DNA from 2 places in the Microbacterium sp. NPDC090225 genome. Region 1 is predicted to be linked to the other one. Evidence: riboswitches for the same ligand, from Rfam matches in the RefSeq annotation. Region 1 holds a riboswitch; the other holds the start of a gene.
What was found. A riboswitch is a leader RNA that binds a small molecule or an ion and turns the genes downstream of it on or off. The one in region 1 is predicted to bind thiamine pyrophosphate.
Positions count from the first base shown of each region.

Region 2: linked by a shared signal. The riboswitch ahead of thiM (hydroxyethylthiazole kinase) and the one ahead of ACIQTT_RS12755 (ECF transporter S component) in region 1 are both predicted to bind thiamine pyrophosphate.

Region 1 is NZ_JBIVYS010000001.1:2,651,239-2,658,791, reverse strand. It holds gene ACIQTT_RS12760 (ABC transporter ATP-binding protein) at 1-1,245, opposite strand, end outside; gene ACIQTT_RS12755 (ECF transporter S component) at 1,245-1,970, opposite strand; TPP riboswitch at 1,961-2,072, opposite strand; gene ACIQTT_RS12750 (D-alanyl-D-alanine carboxypeptidase) at 2,156-3,787, shown strand; gene ACIQTT_RS12745 (ABC transporter ATP-binding protein) at 4,312-6,579, opposite strand; gene ACIQTT_RS12740 (ABC transporter ATP-binding protein) at 6,576-7,553, opposite strand, start outside.
Region 2 is NZ_JBIVYS010000002.1:542,905-550,457, reverse strand. It holds gene argJ (bifunctional glutamate N-acetyltransferase/amino-acid acetyltransferase ArgJ) at 1-620, opposite strand, end outside; gene argC (N-acetyl-gamma-glutamyl-phosphate reductase) at 617-1,681, opposite strand; gene ACIQTT_RS16555 (bifunctional hydroxymethylpyrimidine kinase/phosphomethylpyrimidine kinase) at 1,907-4,057, opposite strand; gene thiM (hydroxyethylthiazole kinase) at 4,054-4,902, opposite strand; TPP riboswitch at 4,893-4,986, opposite strand; gene ACIQTT_RS16545 (NAD-dependent epimerase/dehydratase family protein) at 4,995-5,975, opposite strand; gene ACIQTT_RS16540 (AAA family ATPase) at 6,060-7,202, shown strand; gene pheT (phenylalanine--tRNA ligase subunit beta) at 7,251-7,553, opposite strand, start outside.

The sequences.
Region 1 (7,553 bases):
GCGCTTCTCACCGCCCGACAGCGTGTAGGGGTTGGCGCGCGCGAGCCGGTCGAGGCGCAGCCGGTGCAGCAACTCGTCGCTACGGGCCGCGATCTCGTCCTCGGGCAGGCCGAGAGCACGCGGGCCGACCGCGAGCTCGTCCTGCACGGTCTTCGCCAGCAACTGATGCTCGGGCTCCTGGAAGACCATCCCGATACGGGTGAGCAGATCGCGCGACGCCCAGTCGATCGGCGCCGGTCCGATGTCGGCGGCCAGGGCTGCGGATGCCGCGACCGCGCCGCCCGCGGGCGGAAGGAGCCCCGCGAGCGTCAGCCCGAGGGTCGACTTGCCGGCACCGTTCGGCCCGGTGATCGCGAGCGCCTGCCCGGCCCGCACGTCGAGGTCGATGCCGGTCGCCACGGCCTTCCCCTTCACCCGGGCGACGGCGAGATCCCGGGCCGAGATCAGCACCTCTCCGGGCGCCGACAGCGGGGCGGGCGGAGCATCCGGAGCGAACCCCGGCACCCACACGCCGTCGGCCGCGAGCCGGGCGCCCTCGACGCCGAGCACGTGAGCGGGCGGCCCGTCGGCGACGACCCCGCCTTGCCCGACCACGATCACCCGCGTGATCAGCGGCAGCCACACGTCGAGGCGGTGCTCGACGACGATCAGCGTCGCGGGGTGCGCCTGCAGCATCCGCTCGACGGCGTCGCGCACCTCGACCACGCCCTCGGGATCGAGGTTGGCGGTCGGCTCGTCGAGCAGCACGAGCCCCGGGCGCATCGCGAGGATGCCGGCGAGCGCGAGCCGCTGCTTCTGCCCGCCCGACAGCGCCTTGGTCGGGCGATCGAGCGGCGCGTCGAGGCCGACCGCGTCGAGCGCCTGCGTCACGCGCGGCCAGATCTCGGCGCGCGGGACGCCGAGGTTCTCGCACCCGAAGGCGACGTCGTCACCGACCCGAGCGAGGATCACCTGCGAGTCGGGGTCCTGCAGCACGAGCCCCGCACGCCCACGCGTCGACGTGGCGGGGATGCCGTCGACGAGGAGCGAGCCCTGGGCTTCACCCTCCTCGTCGCCGCCGAGCACCCCGGCGAGTCCCTGCAGCAGCGTCGACTTGCCGGCACCAGAGGCGCCGAGCACGAGCACGCGCTCCCCCGGTTCGATCCGGAACGAGACGTCCTGCAGCGCCCACGCCAGACGACTGGCGTGGCGCCAGCCCCACGCGGTCGCCTCGACCGTCGCGGGGCCGGCCTGATCGGTGGCCATCAGACGCGGACGCGCGCCTCACGGCCCGAACCGAACCGGTCGAGCGCTCCCGTGGCCGCGATGCCGCGCGCCAGCACCCACGACAGGGCCCCGGCGATCACCGCGCCCGACACGACCGTGCTGATCAGGTAGATCACCGTGAACTCGGTGCCCGACCCCGCGTACCAGAGGATGAGGTTGTTGATACCGCCGGCGAGGGCCGCGCCCGCTCCGGCGAGGATCGCGACGGGCAGCGACCAGCGACGGTAGAAGAACAGCAGGAAGATCAGCTCGGCGCCGAGGCCCTGCACGAGACCGGCCTCGAGCGTCAGGAACCCGCCCCACTGGTTGCCGATCAGTGCCGACACGACCGCGGCGAGCAGCTCGACGTAGATCGCCGCGCCCGCCTTGCGGATGATGAGGCCACCGAGCACACCGGCGAACAGCCACGGTCCGTCGAGCAGCCCCTGCAGGCCCGGGAGCAGCGGCTCGAGGAGCGCCTTCGGGCCGAGGTAGCCGACGTTCCAAGCCAGGAAGATCAGGCCGGCGGCGACGCCGAGCACACTGGCGACGACGATGTCGACGACGCGCCAGCGCCAGATCGTGGCGGGGGCGCTCTTCGCGGATGCCGGCGTCGCGGCGGATGCCGTGGGCTTCGCGGTGGATGCCGTCTTCGATCCGGATGCCGGTGCGGATGCCGTTTCGCCGGTGTTCTTCTCGGCGGATTCGGGTGTGGACGTACTCATCTGAACTCCTCCCTGCGCTGGCATGACCCAGATCAGGTTCGACGGTCGAAGCGCGATTCGCTCCCTCTCAGCCCGGCTCGCCGGACTCCCGTGGTTGTGCTGACCAGCATACCCGCGCGCCGACACCCGCGCCCGACCGTGACGCATCGCCGCAGATGAGCCCGGGGATTGGGTACCGTAATCGAGTGACCGCCGCTCATCCCCCCGACGCCGCCACGGCCGCCGTGCCCGATTCCGGCGCGACCGCGACCGATGCCCCGGGCGAATCCGCTCCGACCGTGACGGCATCCGTGCCCGTCTTGGCGGGCCCGGTGGAGGGCGCGATCGTCGGCGACGACCGGGCCGCACCCGAGGGAGATGGACCCGCGGGGGCTGGTGTCGAGGCGACTGCTGTGGAGGCATCCGCGACCGAGGCATCCGCTGCCCCGGAGGCGAGCGAGAGCGAGGCTCCCGAGACCGCGTGGGCCGATGAGCAACGCCCGGCCACTGCTCTCACCTGGATCGATACCGCCACCGTCGCGGCGGGTTCTGCGGCGCGCACCTACGACGAGCCGTACGTCGAGGATCCCGCCGTCGCGATCATGCGCGGCGCCCGGCTGCGTCCTGCGATCGCCAGCGCCCGCGTGCTCGTCCCGATCGGCATGGTCCTCGGGCTCGTCGGCGCGTACGCCGGCACGACCATCCTCTGGCCGCTGCACGAGGTCGCCCCGACCGTGCACTCGGTCGAGTTCACCACCGTGGCCGCTCCCCCGGCCGCCGTGGCGTGGCCGGGCGTCGGCAGCGCAGCAGTCGGCGTGGGCGGCATCGGCTCGACGGCATCCTCGGTGGATCCGGCGAGCATCGCGAGCATCACCAAGGTGGTCAGCTCGCTGATGGTGCTCGATCGGATGCCCCTGGCCCTCGGCGAGCAGGGCCCCGAGTTCTCGTTCACCCGCGCCGACAGCCAGTCGTACTGGTCGTACCGGATGTCGGACCAGTCGTCGCTCGATGTGCCGGTCGGCGGAGTGCTCACCGAGTACCAGATGCTGCAGGGCACTCTGCTCGGGTCGGCGAACAACTACATCGACCGTCTCGCGCGCGAGGTCTGGGGATCGAACAGCGAGTTCGCGGCTGCCGCGGAGATCTGGCTGGGTGCGCGCGGCCTCAGTGACATCACGGTCGTCACCCCGTCGGGCTTCGACGTCGGCAACGTCGCGACGCCCGACGCCCTGGTGCGCCTGGGTGAGCTCGCGATGAAGAACCCGGTGTTCGCCGAGATCGTCGGCACCCCGGCTGTCGAGCTGCCCGGGGCGGGCCTCGTGACCAACACGAATGGCATGCTGGCCGACCCGGGCGTCGTCGGTATCAAGACCGGCACGCTCGTCGGGTGGAACCTGCTCACGGCCAAAAACGTGACCGTGGGCGACAGCACCGTGCAGCTGTATGCCGCTGTGCTGAATCAAGACGACGATGAGCAGCGGCTCGCGGCCACGCGCTCTCTGTTCGCCGAGGTCGAAGCGGCGCTCCTCGCCCAGGAACCCGCGGTTCCGGCCGGAACGGTCGTCGGTCAGGTGCGCACCGAGTGGGGCGCAGCGGTCGACATCGTGACGGATGCCGACGCCGACGTGCTGCTCTGGAACGGTGCCGCGGCGACGACCTCGACGAGCTTCTCGCTCGGGGATGCGCGTGAGGACGGCGATGCCGTTGGCTCGCTGAGCACGGCCGGCCCGATCGACGCGACGACGACGGAACTCGTTCTCGACGACGACGTCGAGGGCCCCAGCATCTGGTGGCGCCTCACGCATCCGATGAACCTGTTCGGCCTCGACTCGGAGTAGAGCCGGGGTTGTTCGCACCTCCCCGCTCCCGGCGAGGGGTCACGACACGCCCTGTCCGTACCCGCCCGTGAGGCGTGTTGTGACCCCTCACGTTCGGATTGCCTCCTCGCACGCCTGTCTCCCTCTGCTCATCCGCAGGGAGGAACGACACGTGCGGGGAGAATCCCGCCGATCCTCCCCGCACCTGTCGTTTCTCCCTGCACGCGACGCCCGCCATCACGCCTGCACGGACGGATCACGTCTGCACGGCGAGACCCCGGGATTGCTGTGCGGACGTGCCCGCTCCGTGCAAATGAGCGGGATCGAGCGGATGCCGCGGCCCGCACGGTGAGCGGATGCCGCGACCGGCAGGGTGAGTGGATGCCGCCGCGCCGGGCGAGCGGATGCCGCGGCGGCGGATTGCTCGCGGCGATGTCGCTGCACACGGAAGCGCCCCGGCCCGCGGATGCGGGTCGGGGCGCTTCGGGTGGGCGTGCGCCCGGGTGCCGGTGGCGGGTCAGATGCGGCCGGTCGGATGCGGCGGGTCAGCCTCGGCGGGTGTCGCCCTCGGGAGACGGGTGCTCGACCACGGCCTGAGCCGCGGCGGCCTCGGCGGCGGGCTGCTGGGCTCCGACCGATGCTCCGGTGACGGCATCCGCTGCTGCGGCCTCGGCCGCGTTCTCGTCGTCGGCGTCTCCCGTGATGACGGTCGGCGTCGAGCCGGTGAGTGCCTCCTCGGCGTCGATGTCGGTCGCCGCCTGCTCGAACTGCGACTGGTACAGCCGCCAGTACGCACCCTGTGCGGCGATGAGCTCGTCGTGCGTGCCCTTCTCGACGATGTCGCCGTGCTCCATCACGAGGATGAGGTCGGCATCGCGGATCGTCGACAGACGGTGAGCGATCACGAATGACGTGCGTCCTTCGCGGAGCGCCGCCATCGCGTTCTGCAGCAGCAACTCGGTACGGGTGTCGACCGCCGATGTGGCCTCATCGAGGATGAGGATCGACGGCTTGGCGACGAACGCCCGCGCGATCGTGATGAGCTGGCGCTCACCCGCCGAGACGTTCGACGCGTCCTCGTCGAGCACGGTGTCGTAGCCCTCGGGCAAGGCGTGCACGAAGCGATCGACGTACGTCGCCTTCGCCGCCTCGAGCACCTCATCATCGGTCGCGGTGGAACGCCCGTACCGGATGTTCTCGCGGATGCTGCCGTTGAAGAGCCACGGATCCTGCAGCACCATGCCGGTGCGCGAGCGCAGCTCGTCACGCGTGACCTCGGAGATGTCCTGTCCGTCGAGCAGGATGCGCCCGCCGTTCAGCTCGTAGAACCGCATGATGAGGTTGACGAGCGTGGTCTTGCCCGCGCCGGTCGGGCCGACGATCGCGACCGTCTGGCCCGGCTCGACCCGGAAGGAGAGGTCGGTGATGAGCGGACGCTCGGGCGTATACGAGAACGCGACGTTCTCGAACTCGACGACGCCGTTGCCCTCCACGAGTTCGGGGGCGTCGACGGCATCGGCCTCCTGCTCCTCGGTGTCGAGCAGCTCGAACACGCGCTCCGCGGAGGCGGTGCCCGACTGCACGACGGCAGCCATCCCACCCAGCTGCGACAGCGGCTGCGTGAACTGCTGCGAGTACTGGATGAAGGCCTGCACGTCACCGATGCGCAGCTGGCCGCTGGCGACCATCAGACCACCGAGGACGGCGATGCCGACGTAGGTGAGGCTGCCGACGAACGTCATGCCCGGCATGATGATGCCCGACAGGAACTGCGCCTTGAACGCGGCCTGGTAGAGCTCTTCGTTCTCGTCCTGGAACCGGTCGAGCGCGTCGCGCTCGCGCCCGAACACCTTGACGAGCGCGTGGCCGGAGAACGCCTCTTCGACGCGCGCGTTGAGACGACCGACCTTGCGCCACTGCGTGCCGAAGGCCTTCTGCGAGCGCGGACCGATGACGCCGAAGATCACTCCCATGAGCGGAAGCGCCACGAGGGCCACGAGCGCGAGCTGCCAGGAGATCGAGAACATCAGCACGAGCACACCCACGACCGTGAGCACGGCCGTGATCGCACCCGACAGGGACTGCTGCATGGTCTGCGTGATGTTGTCGATGTCGTTCGTGACGCGAGAGATCAGGTCTCCGCGCTGCACCTTGTCGAAGTACGACAGTGGCAGCCGGTTGATCTTCGCCTCGACCTGCTCGCGCAGACGCCACATGGTGCGCACCATGATGACGTTGATCACATAGCCCTGCAGCCACTCGAGGAACGCGGCGACGACGTAGATCGCGAGCACTGCGGCGATGACCCAGCGCAGACCGTCGAAGTCGACGCCGTCACCGACCCGGAAGCTGTCGAGCGCGGCGATCTGGTTGGCGAAGTCATCCTGGCCCACGCTTCGCAGGGCGGACACGGCGTCGGCCTGGGAGGTACCGACCGGGAGCCCCGGAGCGTCTCCCACCGGCTGCGCGAGCTGATTCGACAGGAATCCGGTGTAGATGATGTTGGTCGCCTCGGCGAGCACCTTGGGCGCGGCGACGGTGAGGACGACACCGATCGCACCGAAGATCGAGACCAGGACGAACCATACGGCCGACGGCTTGAGCAGACCGATCATGCGGGCGAAGCTCTTGCCGAAGTTGTCGGCCTTGCCCGGCGCGACGCTGTCCCAGTCGCCGCTGTTCTGGCGTGCCTGCTCGGCGAGTTCGGCCTCGTACTTCTCGTCGTCGGTGAGTTCGGGCTCGACGGTCGCCGTGGCGGCCGTGGTCTTGCCGCCGCGACCTCGACGCTTCGGCGTCTCGTTCTGCGCGCTCATGCGTCGACCCCCAGCTGCGACTCGACGATCTCTCGGTAGGTCGTACTCGTCTCGAGCAGTTCTTCGTGCGTGCCCACGCCGACCATGGTGCCGCCCTCGAGGACGACGATGCGGTCGGCATCGGTGATCGACGAGACGCGCTGCGCGACGACGATCTTCGTCACGTGCGGGAGCTCGCGCCAGAGCGCCTGACGGAGACGCGCATCGGTCGTGAGATCGAGCGCCGAGAAGGAGTCGTCGAAGACCAGGATCTGCGGCTGGTGCACGATGGCGCGGGCGATCGCGAGACGCTGACGCTGACCGCCAGAGACGTTGGTGCCCCCCTGCGTGATGCGCGAGTCGAGCCCCTGGGGCATCTCCTCGACGAAATCGCGCCCCTGGGCGATCTCGAGCGCGTGCCAGAGCTCCTCGTCGGTGGCCTCCTCGCGCCCGTAGCGCAGGTTCGACGCGACGGTGCCGGTGAAGAGGAAGGGACGCTGTGGCACGAGCCCGATCGTCGCCCACAGTGCGTCGACATCGGCCGTGCGCACGTCGGCACCGCCCACGAACACCGCACCACCGGACACATCGAACAGACGCGGGATGAGCGAGACGAGCGTGGTCTTACCGGCGCCGGTCGAGCCGACGATCGCCACGGTCTCGCCCGGCTCGGCGGCGAAGCTGATGCCGGAGAGCACCGGGGAGTCCGCCCCGGCGTAGGTGAACTCGACGTCGTCGAAGGCGACCGAACCGGGGGTGGGGAACGACGCGACACCGTTCGCCGGGCGCTCCATGCTCGAGGGCGTGTCGAGAACCTCGCCGATGCGCTCGGCCGAGACCGCTGCCCGGGGGATCATGATCGCCATGAAGCTGGCCATGATGACGCCGCCCATGATCTGCCCGACGTACTGCATGAACGCGAAGATCGTGCCGACCTGCGCCGTGCCCGCGTTCACCTCGACGCCGCCGAACCAGACGACCGCCACCACCGTGAC
Region 2 (7,553 bases), on a different contig from region 1:
GTGCCGGTCGCGGCGCGGAGCGCGGCATCCGCCTCGAGAGGTTCGAGATCGGCATCCGTCGTGACGACGACCAGCATGGTCGCGAGTCCGGGGGCGAGCATTCCCGCGCCCTTCGCCATTCCGCCGATCGTCCATCCGTCGCGCTGCACGACAGCCGTCTTCGCGACGGTGTCGGTGGTCATGATCGCCTGGGCCGCGACGTCGCCGCCGTCTGCGGACAGCGCCGCGATCGCCTGCTCGGTGCCGGTGAGCACCTTGGCGCGGAACACCTCGTCGCCGGTGCCGATCAGACCGGTCGAGCACACGAGCACGTCGCCCGCGCTGACGTCGAGCAGCTCCGCGGCCTTCTCGGCCGTCTGGTGCGTCGTCTGGAACCCGAAGCTTCCGGTGAAGCAGTTCGCGCCACCGGAGTTGAGCACGACCGCCTCGACGACGCGGTCGGCGATCACCTGCTGCGACCAGATGATCGGGTTCGCCTTGGCGCGGTTGCTCGTGAACACGGCGGCACCGACCTTGCGCGGACCGCGGTTGACGACGACGGCGACATCGGGCTTGCCGGTGGACTTGAGGCCGACGGCGACGCCTGCCGCTTCGAAACCTGCGGGGGCGGTGACGCTCACGGGGCGACTCCGTTCACTGAGAGCGCACGATCCTCGGGGAGACCGAGCGCGATGTTCATGGACTGGATGGCGGCGCCGGCGGTTCCCTTGACGAGGTTGTCGACCGCGGTGACGACCGTGACGCGGTTCGCCGCACGATCGATCGCGAGACCGATCAGCGCGGTGTTGGCACCGAGCACGTCGGCCGTGCGCGGGAACACGCCTTCGGGCAGAAGCTGCACGAAGGTCTCGTCTCCGTAGGCGTTCTGCCACGCGGCGCGGATGTCGGCGTCGGACGCGCCGGGCACGATCGGCGCGGTCGATGTCGCGAGGATCCCCCGCGACATCGGCACGATCACCGGCGTGAAGGAGATGCGGATGCCGTCGCCCGAAGCGCCGGTGCTCGCCGGCGCGGCCGCGGCGAGCGCCTGCCGGATCTCGGGGATGTGCCGGTGGGTGCCGCCGACGGCGTAGGGGTTCGCGGTGCCGAGGACTTCGCTGGCGAGCAGGTTGGTCTTCAGGCTCTTGCCCGCGCCCGAGGGGCCGACCGCGAGCACCGACACGATGTCACCCGGGTCGACGACCCCGGCGGCGACCCCGGGGGCGAGGCTGAGGCTGACGGTGGAGGCATTGCAGCCGGGAGCCGCGATGCGGGTCGCACCCCGCAGGCGCTCGCGCTGCTTCGCTCCGTCGACGAGGAGCTCGGGCACGCCATAGGTCCACGCGTCGTGGAAGGTGCCGCCGTAGAACGCATCCCAGGCGGCCTGCGACGTCAGTCGGTGATCCGCCCCGGCGTCGATGACGAGGGGGACGTCGCCCAGCGCATCCGTGTACTGCCCGGACTGTCCGTGCGGGAGCGCGAGCACGACGATGTCGTGGCCGGCGAGGATCTCGGGCGTGGTGTCCTGCAGCGTGAGGTGCGCGAGGGAGCGCAGGTGCGGCTGGTGCTGGACGAGCGGCTGTCCGGCGTTCGAGTGCGCCGTGACGGTGCGGATCTCGATGTCGGGGTGAGCGGCGAGGAGGCGGAGGATCTCGCCGCCCGCATAGCCGGATGCGCCGGAGACGGCGACGGAGTACGTCATGCTTCTACCTTAACGGTCGGGGCTGTCGGGGACCGGGGCGGCGACACCGGTGCTCGACCATCGTCCGCCGGGATCGGCAGGCAGGAGCGCGGGGTCGCCTAGCGTCGGCGGTCGCGGCGTCGGCGCACCGGAGCGACGCTCGGGACGAGCGTCGTGACAGCGGAAGCGGCCGAAGGCATGCCGTGACGATAGCGCGCCCTCGACGGCATCCGCAAATCCGTCACGTCACCGAGCGTCGCCTCGCTCGCTCGGGGCGCGGAAGAACGCCTGCTCGTGGGCACTGGAGAGCTCGAATGCGCGCCGCATGCGCAGACGGGTGTCGTCATCGGCCGCGGCCGCCGCCCGCGTGACGAACGCGACCGCTCGGGCGGTCGCCGCGGCGAACGCGGGATCGGCGTACGTCGCCAGCCACGTGGCGTACGGATGCTCCGGATCACGAGCGTGCTCCCCGAACTCCCCCGCATGCAGACGTTCGCCCAGGTCGGTGTAGAGCCAGAAGCACGGCAGTACGGCCGCGATCAGCTCGGGATAGTCGCCGCCGAAAGCCACGGAGCGCAGGTGATCGAGGTAGGCGGTGGTCGTCGGCGAGGCCTCCGTGGCGAAGGTCTCCGCCGCCACCCCCTGCGCCGGCGTCAACCAGGACGCGTGCAGTTCGAGCTCGCCCAGGATCGCCCCTCGGGCCGACTCCGCCCAGAACGCCTGCTCGACAGGGGTGGGCGCGAGGCGGGCGGCGTCGGCGAGGACACGCGCGTAGTCACGGAGATACAGCGCGTCCTGCGCGAGGTAGAAGAGGAAGTCCTCGCGAGGGAGGGAACCGTCGGCGAGCCCGCGGACGAACGGGAGCCCATCGATTCCCGCCCGGATCCCGCCGATGCCCTGCCACCAGTTGTCGGCGATCTCCTCCGGGAGCGGGCGCGTTCTCAATCCGCCCCGCGCCCAGAGACCCGCGAGATGGTGCACCGGACCGCGCCCGCCGCCGACCTGCAGCGCATCGCTCTGCCGCAGCGACTCGCGCAACCAACTCCGCGCACCGCGCACCGCCTCGGTGAGGTCGTCACCGCGGGCGAGTCGAGTCGCGAGGGCGGAGGACAGCGAACATCCGGTGCCGTGGGTGTTCACGGTCGCGATGCGATCGCCGCCGAACTCCTCGCGTACGCCGCGCGGCACGTCGATGATCGCGTCGGGTGCCTGATCGCCGGGAAGGTGTCCGCCCTTCACCAGCACCGCCGTGCCGCACTCGATGGACAGGGCCTCGGCTGCGGCGAGCGCTGCGGGCCATCCATCGATCTCCCGGCGGGTGAGGACGGCGAGCTCTGCGAGGTTCGGGGTGACGAGGTGCGCGCGGTGCAGCAGCGAGTTCAGAGCATCCTCGGCATCCGCATCGAGCAGCCGATCCCCGCTCGTCGCCACCATGACCGGATCGAGCACGACGATCGGCGGACGCACGCGGTCGAGCCACGCGCTCACGGCCTGCACGGCTTCGACGTTCGCGAGCATGCCGATCTTCACGGCATCGATCACGATGTCGTCCGACAGCGCCTCCAACTGCGCCGCGAGGAACGCCGCGTCCGGCACGTGCACGTCGCGCACGCCGCGCGTGTTCTGCACGGTGAGCGCGGCGATCGCCGCCATCCCGTACCCTCCGTTCGCCGCGATCGACTTGAGATCGGCCTGGATCCCGGCACCGCCGGAGGGATCGCTGCCCGCGATGCTCAGCACCCTCGGCACGGCGCCCCGTCGCCACCGCGCACGGAACTCAGCGGCCGCGGCACGCGGATCCGGAGAGGCGCAGAGCGCGGAGACGACGGCGAGGCCGGCGGCGCCGGCGGACTGCAGATCCTCGGTGTCGTCGATGCCGACGCCGCCGATCGCGACGCAGGGAAGGGCGGTCGAGCGGGCGAACGCCCGGAATCCCTCGATGCCGAGAGCGGGTGGGTGGTCGGGTTTGGTGTCCGTCGGGCGGATGACTCCCACCCCGAGGTAGTCGACCGTGCCCTCGGGCAGTGCATGGACCGCCTCGAGATGGGCCTCGCTGTTCGCCGTCAGCCCGATCAGCGCGTCGGGTCCGAGCACCGCACGCGCGTGAAGCACCGATTCATCGCCCTGGCCGAGATGCACGCCGTCCACACGGGCACCCCGCGCACGAGCATCGAGCACCGCCTCGAGACGGTCGTTCACCACGAGGAGCGCGCGCCCATCGATCACGCGGGACAACTCGACCAGACTGGCGACGACTGCGGAGTGCTCGGCGGCCTTCTCCCGGAGCTGGACGATGCGCACACCGCCATCGACCGCGAGCCGCACGGTCTCGACGACCCCGCGTGCACCGCACAGCGCGGCATCCGTCACGAGGTAGAGGGAGAGGTCCGCGATCATCGCGTCTCCTCCTCGACGCGCGCACGAACGATGACGTCGGCCGGCTCGATGGCAGCGAGCGCGTCCAGCAGAGCGACGGCGAAGCTGCCCGGGCCCGCCGCCGCGGCCGCCGCATCCTCCGCGGCGATCGTGTACACGAGCGAGGCTGCGGCGATGGCGTCGAGCGATCCGGCACCGGTCGCACGCGCGGCGCCGAGGAACGCCGCCATCACCGCACCGAGCGCGCACCCTCCCCCGGTCACGCGCGTCAGCAGTGCATCGCCGTTCGACAGCCGCACGATCCGCTCGCCGTCGGTCAGCAGATCGACGGCGCCCGAGACGGCGACGATGCTGCCGTGGCGCTGGGCGAGGTGCCGGGCCGCATCGCGCGCCGCCTCGGTGCTGTCGGTGGAATCGACCCCGCGCCCGCCCGCGCTCATCCCCGCCAGCGCGAGGATCTCCGACGCGTTGCCCCGGATCGCCGTCGGTCGAAGGGCGGCGAGTTCACCCGCCAGAGAGGTGCGCACGGGGAGCGCACCGATCGCGACCGGGTCGAGCACCCAGGGAGTGCCGGAGCGCGTCGCCGCGTCGGCGGCTTCGAGGCTCGCCGCGCGCTGTTCCGGGGTCGGGGTGCCGAGGTTCACGAGCAATCCGGAGGCCACGCCCGCGAACATCCCCGACTCGCCCACGATGTCGACCATCGCCGGTGCGGCCCCGATCGCGAGCAGCACGTTGGCGGTGAATCCGGTGACGACCGCATTGGTGATGCAGTGGGTCAAGGGCGGAGCCGCACGCAGCGTCTCGAGCAGTTCGGCCGCGCTCTGCGCGGTCGAGGGGGCGGACGATGGACGCAGAAGATCGCTCATTGCGACATCCCTTCGCTAGTACGAACTAGATCAGGTTCGACGGGTGTGATCTCAGCCGCGGATGCGGCACCCCGTGTCACTCGCCCCAGAGTCTAGCGAAGCGACCGCGATCGGCCGCCGAGATCGGCGAGGAGTTCCTCCTCTTCCGCGCGGCTCAGCCCGGCGCGGCGTGGACGATTCACCCCGCGCGCGCGTTCGTCGGCCACGACCCGCGCGACCGTCGCCTCGAGCGGGCTCAGCGCGCCTCCCGTCGCGAGGAACCTCTCGTTGCGGCGGGTCATGAACCCGGTCATGCCGGTCGGCAGCCAGAGGGGCAGTGAACGGTCGCCCATCCAGTACTCCACGTTCCGCGCACGCAACCACTCCTCACTCGCCTCGCGCACCCCGGCGGTGTGCCCAGCGGCCCGGCACACGACGTCGAGCATCTCGGCGAGCGGGATGCTGTCGCCGATCGCATTCACCGCGCCCGCGGCTCGGGACGAGACGACGTACGCGGCGAGGTCGTCGACGTCGATGACCTGCGCGTCACGGCCGGACAGGGGCGGCACCAGCACCGGCCGCTCCCCCGCCCGTGCGAACGCCGCCGCCCAGTAGCCGAAGCGGTCGCTCGGATCGCCCTCGCCCACGATCAGTCCTGGTCGCACGATCAGCGCACGGTCGCCCAACTCGGCGACGGCGTCCTCCGCAGCCGCCTTCTGCGCGCCGTATTCGGCCTCCTCCGCGCGGGAGGACGGATGCCGCGGCGCAGTCTCGTCGCCGCCCACCGTCTCGTCTTCGGCGTACACCGAGACAGACGACACGAAGGTCCAGCGGGCGGCGCGGTCTCCGAGCTCGTCGACGGCCCGGGCGACCTGGAGCGCCGAGGACGAGACGTCGACGACGAGGTCCCATTCGCCGTCGAGCGCCGCGTACGGATCGGCACCGGTTCGGTCCCCGACCACGAGGATCGCGCCGCGAGGAACCGGGCGGGCTCCGCGCGCGAGGCAGGTCACGGCGGCGCCCTCGTCGAGGAGGCGGCGGGTGATCCGGCTCGACAACCATCCGGTGCCGCCGAGGATCAAGGCCTTCGTCATGACACCAGCACACCAGTATCGGCGCGCCGATGGAAGCGCCTCCGCTCAGAGCAGAGTGTCGGATGCGCCTGACACGATGGGGCCATGCTCACGACCCTCGCCGTCTCCGGATACCGCTCGCTCGTCGACGTCGTCGTGCCTCTCGAGCCGCTGACGGTGATCACGGGGGCGAACGGCACGGGGAAGTCGAACCTCTACCGCGCGCTGCGCCTGCTCGCCGCGACCGGCCACGGCCGCGCTGTCGCCGCCGTGGCACGGGAGGGGGGACTCGACAGCGTGCTGTGGGCGGGTCCCGAGACTCCGCAGGGTGAGGACGCTCAGGGCACACGGCGCTCCCGACCGATCTCGGTGCGCCTCGGCATCGCCGCTGACGAGGTCGGATACCTGATCGATCTGGGCCTGCCGCAGACCGATGCACGCAGCCTCTTCACGCGCGATCCGGAGATCAAACGCGAGCAGCTGTTCACCGGTCCGTTCGCCCGGCCGGGCACACTGTTCGTCGATCGTCAGCGCGGGGGCGTGCGGGTGCGCGGCGACGACGGTTGGGAATCGGTGGACCAGCCGATGGGACCCGGGCAGAGCGTGCTGCTCGACCTCGTCGACGGCACCGCCCGCTGGGAGACGGCATCCCTGCGCGCCCGGATCGCCAGTTGGCGCTTCTACGACCACTTCCGCACCGACGCCTCCGCCCCCGCGCGACTGCCGCAGATCGGAACGCGCACGCGCTGGCTGAGCGACGACGGCTCCGACCTCGCCGCCGTGTGGGCGACGACGACGGAAGCGGGACGCGGCGCTCCGCTCGATGAGGCAGTCGACCGCGCCTTCCCGGGGTCGCGCGTGCAGATCTCCGTCGCCGACGGCTCGTTCCGGCTGCAACTGCGGCAACCCGGTCTCCTGCGGCCGCTCGATGCCGCCGAGCTCTCCGACGGCACTCTGCGCTACCTGCTGTGGTGCGCGGCCCTGCTGCCCGCCGATCCGCCGCCCCTCCTCGTCGTCAACGAGCCCGAGTCGAGCCTCCACGAGAGCCTCATCGACCCGCTCGGCTCACTGCTCGCTCGTGCCGCGTCCCAGACGCAGGTGATCGTCGTCACGCACTCCGCACCCCTCCGCCGCGCGCTGACCGAGGCGGGCGGAACGGTCGTCGAGCTCGAGTCGAACGGGTACGGCACCCGCGTGCGCGATCAGCTGCCGCTCGAGCGCCCGAGCTGGCACTGGCCGTCGCGCTAGCGGGAACGCTGCGCGACGGCCAGTGCCGACAGGAACGAGCAAACGGGCTCAGTCGCGGAGAGCCGCCCCGAATCGCTCGGAGGCGACGGCGACGCCCGCGAGCTTGGCCTCGCTGGCTTCGGCGGCCGTGAGCGTGCGATCGTCGGCACGGAAGCGCAGGGCGAAGCTCAGGCTCTTCGAGCCTGCAGGGACGCCCTCGCCGCGGTAGTCGTCGACCAGGCGCACCGATTCGAGGAGCGCACCCGCACCCTCGGCGAGTGCCGCCTCGACATCCGCGGCCGGCACCTCCGCGGGCACAGCGAGCGAGACGTCCTGCGTCGCGGCAGGGAATGTCGAGAGCGATGCGGCGAC